2 linked regions of the Geothrix sp. 21YS21S-2 genome follow. The protein of the gene in region 1 interacts with the protein of each later gene in a pairwise test. Links are inferred from orthologs where the notes say so. Each region holds a gene or a part of one and is shown on either strand. Other genes may lie near its edges.

Region 1 (2,899 bases):
GCCCAGGGAGAAGGAGAAGAGCACCGAGAGCCCGGCGAAGATCACGGTCCAGATGAAGATCCGGATGAAGGGCTCGCGGTACTTGGGCTCCAGGAAGATGCGCTTGTAGTTGTCCCAGCCGATCTTCACCTGGAACCCGGGGAGCACCTGCTCCCCGGCCGGCGTCTCGTAGAAGCCGGTGCGGACGTTGGGCCTGATGACGGTGCCGTCCTGGTTGTTCAGGAGGCTGCCGTCCCCCTTGGGCGTGTAGAGGCGCTTCATCGCCGCGAATTCGCTGAGCCCGGTCATGCCGAGCCTGGCGCCGTTGGGCATCGTCACGGTGAGCTTCTTGAGGTTGTCCTCGTTGGCGATGATGTCGCCCAGCTCCACCGGGTCGCCCGGGGTGAAGCCGGCCTCCGCCTCGGGTCCGGCCTTGACTTCCACCGGCGCGTCGCCGGGCATGGCGAAGGCGGGCGTGAAGTAGACGGCCCCGCCCTCGGAGTCCTCGAGGCGGGCGCGGAACTTCGCGCCGTCGGGAAACAGGGAGAAGCCGAAGGTGTTGCTCTCGCCCGCGTAGGTCTGGTCCAGCAGGTACTGGGTGGCCCGGGGGAACTCGAGGAGGTTCTTGGAGCTGTAGTTGGAGAAGCCGATGAAGATGGTGTAGATGACCGGGAAGACCACGAAGATGATGGCCGCCGCGATGCCGGGGAACAGGTACCGGTATGCATAGGTCTTCTTCGAGAGGTAGATCCAGGCGGCGAGGGCGATGATGACCAGGAAGGTGCCGGCCAGGAGCGCCTCGCCCGTCGCGTAGATGACGGTGACGAGGAACAGCGCGGCGACGACAAGCAGGGCCAGGAAGGCTCGGCCCAGGTTGCGTCGGATGGCGGGTGGGAGGGTCATTTCGTCGTGTCCGCGGAAACGGGCGGGAGGCCTTGCGGCCCCCCGCCCTGGGATGAGCCTACTTGGCGAGGATCCGCTTGGCGGCGGCGTCCATGGCTTCCTTGGGGCTCCGGCGGCCGTCGGTCATGCTGCCCAGGGCGCTGAGCATGGCGGCCCAGAAGCGGCCCATCTCGGGGTTGTTGGGCATGATGACGCCGTCCTTGGCGCTGGCCATGGTGGCCTGGACGCGGGGATCACCCTTGATCTGGTTGAAGAACTCCAGGTTGGCGGGGGCGCCCAGGGCCACGTCGGCGTTGATCTTCTTGAGGCCGGCGGGGACGAGCATCCAGTTCTCGATGAACTCCTTGGCGATGGCGGGGTTCTTGCTGGCCTTGGGGATCATGGCGCCGGTGATGCCGACCATGGGCCGGGAGGGCTTGCCGTCCACGGCGGGGAGCTTGGCGACGCCGTAGTTGATCTTGGCCTTGGCCACGTTGTCCCAGGCCCAGGCGCCGCTGATCATCATGCCGATCTTGCCTTCGGCCATGGCGGTCTCCATCTCGGCGTAGCCCGCCTCGGGAGGCATGACGTCCTCCTTGATCAGCCTGTCCAGGATGGCGGCGCCCTTGACGGCCCCGGCGTTGTTCACGCCCGTGTCGCGCGCGTCATAGGTGCCGTCGGGACGGCGCTTGAAGGCGTAGCCGCCCCAGGCCTGCAGCATGGGGAAGGTGAAGTAGGTGTTGTTGTAGTCCCAGAGGATGGCGTGCTTGCCCTGGGGCTTGAGCTTCTTCTCGATGGCGAACACCTCGTCCCAGGTCTTGGGGGGCTCGGGCACCAGGGCCTTGTTGTAGATGAGGCCCACGGCCTCGATGGAGAGGGGGTAGCCCCAGGTCTTGCCCTGGATGGTGAAGGCTTCCCACGCCATGGGCACCACGCCGTCCTTGAACTTCTTGTTGGGGCGCACTTCGGTGAGGAGGCCGCCCGCCATCCACTCGCCGACGCGGTCGTGGGCCCAGATCCAGATGTCGGGGCCCTTGCCTTCGCTGGAGGCCTGCTGGAACTTGCCCGGGGCGTCCTCGGGGTGCTCGACGACGACCTTGATGCCGGTCTTCTTGGTGAAGTCGTCGCCCACCTTCTGCAGGCCCTTGTACCCCTTGTCGCCGTTGATCCAGATGGTCAGGGGGCCCTTGGGGGCCGCGGCGGTCAGCGCGCTGATGCCGCCGGCCACGACCAGCGCGGCCGCGGTGGCCAGCCTGGCGATTTTCGAGTGCGTGCTCACGGGATTCTCCTTGGTGATGGGATGTGGATGGAGGGGGCTCAGTCCTTCGGAAGGACCTTGCCGGATGCGTCGAACAGGTAGCAGTGCTCCGCGGGGAACGTCAGGAACGCGCTGTCGCCCGTGGTGAGGGGATTGTCGGGATCGGACTTCACGGTGAGGGTCTCGGGGCAGCTCGGGGCGACCACGTAGAGGTAGGTGATGTCCCCCAGGTGTTCGGCCAGCTGGATGTGGGCCGGCGCGGCGCCCTCCACGCCCTGCTTGGAGGCCAGGAGGTGCTCCGGGCGGATCCCCAGGGTCAGCGGCGAGCCCGGCGCCAGGCCATGGGACTTCGCCTGCACGCGGATGGAGGTGCCGTCCGTGAGGCTCACCAGGGTGGAGCCCTCCTGGGCCGACACCAGGGTGCAGGGGAGGAAGTTCATCTTGGGCGAGCCGATGAAACCGGCCACGAAGAGGTTGGCGGGCTTGTGGTAGAGCTCCAGGGGCGTGCCCACCTGCTCGATGAGGCCCTTGTTCATCACCACGATGCGGTTGGCCAGCGTCATGGCCTCCACCTGGTCGTGGGTGACGTAGACCATGGTGGTCTTCAGCTCGTGGTGGAGCCTGCTGAGCTCCACCCGCATCTGCACCCGCAGCGCGGCGTCCAGGTTGGAAAGCGGCTCGTCGAAGAGGAAGACGTCCGGCTTGCGGACGATGGCCCTGCCGATGGCCACGCGCTGGCGCTGGCCGCCGGAGAGGGCCTTGGGCTTGCGGTCCAGGAGG
Region 2 (2,953 bases), 1.3 Mb from region 1 along the record:
GTGCAGATTGTCATGCACGGTCTGGAGTTCGATCAGGAGGGAAAGCTGACTCATTCCTCTAGCCTACCCCCAAGCGGACCGTGGAGGCGGGGCAATCTCCTCCAAAGATCGAAATAAAATGATTAATAAAATGTGAGCCAATTAGGCTCAAGCATGGAATGCCCCCCTTGACATCCATTTGGGGGCGGGCTAGATTAGCACTCGCTGATAGTAAGTGCTAACAGCCACCCCGGGGGACGCTCCCGGGTCCCTTTTCACACGGAGGCCATCATGGCAATCAAGCCCCTATACGATCGTGTCCTGCTCAAGCGCAGCGAGCCTGCCGAAACGGTCAAGGGAGGGATCATCATCCCCGACACCGCCAAGGAGAAGCCCATGGAAGCCGAGGTCGTGGCGGTGGGCGACGGCAAGTTCGCCGAGGACGGCAAGCGCATCCCCATGTCCGTCAAGGCCGGCAACAAGGTCCTGATCGGCAAGTACACCGGCACCGAAGTGAAGATCGAAGGCATCGACCACGTCATCGTTCGCGAAGACGAGATCCTCGCCATCGTCGGCTAGAAACGAATTCCGGAAACCCTTCAGGAGATAAACAATGTCCGCCAAATCCATCATCTACGCCGAAGAAGCCCGCCAGGCCATCCTGCGCGGGGTCAACAAGCTCGCCGACGCCGTGCAGGTCACCCTCGGCCCCAAAGGCCGCAACGTCCTGATCGAGAAGAAGTTCGGTTCCCCCCTCATGACCAAGGACGGCGTCACCGTCGCCAAGGAGATCGAGCTCAAGGACAAGCACGAGAACATGGGCGCCCAGCTGGTCCGTGAAGTGGCCTCCAAGACCTCCGACATCGCCGGCGACGGCACCACCACCGCCACCGTGCTGGCCCGCGCCATCTACAAGGAAGGCATCAAGGCCGTCGTGAGCGGCGCCAACACCATGGAGATCAAGAAGGGCATCGATCTCGCCGTGGATTGCGTCGTCGCCGCCATCGACGAGATCAAGAAGCCCGTCGAGGGCAACGCCATCGCCCAGGTGGGCGCCATTTCCGCCAACGGCGACCAGGAGATCGGCAAGATCATCGCCGACGCCATGGCCAAGGTCGGCAAGGACGGCGTCATCACCGTGGAAGAGGCCAAGGGCCGCGACACCGAGCTCACCGTCGTCGAGGGCATGCAGTTCGACCGCGGCTACCTCAGCCCCTACTTCGTCACCAACCCCGACCAGATGAAGGTCGAGCTGGAGAGCCCCCTCGTCCTGATCTACGAGAAGAAGATCTCCAACATGCGCGACCTCCTGCCCCTCCTGGAGCAGGTCGTCAACAGCCGCCGCCCCCTGCTGATCATCGCCGAGGACGTGGACGGCGAGGCCCTGGCCACCCTGGTGGTCAACAAGATCCGCGGCACCCTCAACATCGCCGCCGTCAAGGCCCCCGGCTTCGGGGACCGCCGCAAGGCCATGCTCGAGGACATCGCCATCCTCACCGGCGGCAAGGCCGTCACCGAGGATCTCGGCCTCAAGCTCGAGAACCTGAAGATCGAGGATCTCGGCACCGCCAAGAAGATCGTCATCGACAAGGAGAACACCACCATCATCGAGGGCGCCGGCGAGCCCAGCGCCATCCAGGGCCGCGTCAAGCAGATCCGCTCGCAGGTGGAGATCTCCACCAGCGACTACGACAAGGAGAAGCTGCAGGAGCGCCTGGCCAAGCTCGTGGGCGGCGTCGCCGTCATCAAGGTGGGCGCGGCTTCCGAAACCGAGATGAAGGAGAAGAAGGCCCGCGTCGAGGACGCCATGCACGCCACCAAGGCCGCCGTCGAGGACGGCATCGTGGCCGGCGGCGGCGTCGCGCTGCTCCGCTCCCTGGTCAAGCTCGCCACCCTGAAGCTCACCGGCGACCAGGCCACGGGCGTGGAGATCGTCAAGAAGTCCCTGGAGGAGCCCCTCCGCCAGATCGCCAACAACGCCGGCGTGGAAGGCAGCGTCATCGTCAACCGCGTCAAGGAGGAGAAGGGCAACTTCGGCTTCAACGCCGCCACCGGCGAGTTCGGCGACATGGTGGCCTTCGGCGTCATCGACCCCGCCAAGGTGACCAAGAGCGCCCTGCGCAACGCCGCCTCCGTGGCGTCCATGATGCTCACCACCGAAGCCATCGTCTGCGACCTGCCCGAGGACAAGAAGAATCCTCCCATGGGCGGCCCCGGCGGCATGGGCGGCGGCATGGAAGACATGTACTAGCCACGGCCTTAAGGGCAAAAGGGGAAGGGGCCTTTCGGGGCCCCTTTCTTTTTGCCGGGGAGCGAACCTGTCCGCCCTTGCGCGCATCCTCTCGGCATGGCGTTAGGCCGTCCTTATCCCTGTCCACCCCCGTCCATCCCCGGCAAAACCAAACGAAAAATTAGCCGGGAAAGAGGATGAAAAAAGGTTTCCCTGTCCCCAAGGTGGAGCGTGCGAATTTCAAGATCCTGGATCCTTCCTTCCCTGCTGATCGGAGCGGGCGCCGTCGCGGGTGCGCAGGACACGCTGGCCAGCGGTGCGAGCCTCGCCAAGGGGCAGTCTCTCACCTCCCGCAACGGGGCGTATCGCCTGGACGTGCGGGACGACGGCAAGGTGGCGGTGTACCGCCTGGCTCCGGCCGCGGTCCTGCAGTGGGAGTCGCCCGGGGAGGGCTTCGAGGGCGCGGGCGCCCTAACGATGCGGGAGGACGGCAATCTGGTGCTCACGGACGCCGACGGCGCCACCCGTTGGCACACCGCTACGGCGGGGCCCCTTGCACGCCTGGTTCTGGAGGACGATGGCGCCCTTTGCGTCCGGAGCGGCACCGGCAGCCTCTGGATGGCCGGCGCCGTGACGGTGCGGATCGTCCTGCCCTTGGCTGAGCTGCGCAAGGCCATCCAGGATGAGGACGCCGTCCGGGGGACCTGCGTCATCCTATGACAGGCAGAAGCGGCCTCCTTCCTC

Evidence for each region. Proteins that work in one complex are often made in the same cells at the same time.
Region 2: the proteins of malE (region 1) and groL interact in binary tests that used the Escherichia coli proteins (3 or more experiments, as listed by UniProt). The link is inferred for Geothrix sp. 21YS21S-2 from one-to-one orthologs.

What each region holds. Positions count from the first base shown.
Region 1 is NZ_CP132910.1:1,917,414-1,920,312, forward strand. The notes cover bases 41-2,867. They hold malE (maltose/maltodextrin ABC transporter substrate-binding protein MalE), read right to left. Parts: upstream 2,141-2,867; coding sequence 941-2,140; downstream 41-940. Other genes in these bases: malF (maltose ABC transporter permease MalF), read right to left, coding at 41-882; RAH40_RS08660 (ABC transporter ATP-binding protein), read right to left, coding at 2,179-2,867. Also shown: more of malF, read right to left, coding at 1-40; more of RAH40_RS08660, read right to left, coding at 2,868-2,899. UniProt on the Escherichia coli protein: Part of the ABC transporter complex MalEFGK involved in maltose/maltodextrin import. Binds maltose and higher maltodextrins such as maltotriose.
Region 2 is NZ_CP132910.1:573,402-576,354, forward strand. Bases 31-2,911 are described here. They hold groL (chaperonin GroEL), read left to right. Parts: upstream 31-592; coding sequence 593-2,230; downstream 2,231-2,911. Other genes in these bases: RAH40_RS02600 (zinc ribbon domain-containing protein), read right to left, coding at 31-54; groES (co-chaperone GroES), read left to right, coding at 271-558; RAH40_RS02615 (hypothetical protein), read left to right, coding at 2,441-2,911. In the rest of the region: more of RAH40_RS02600, read right to left, coding at 1-30; more of RAH40_RS02615, read left to right, coding at 2,912-2,929.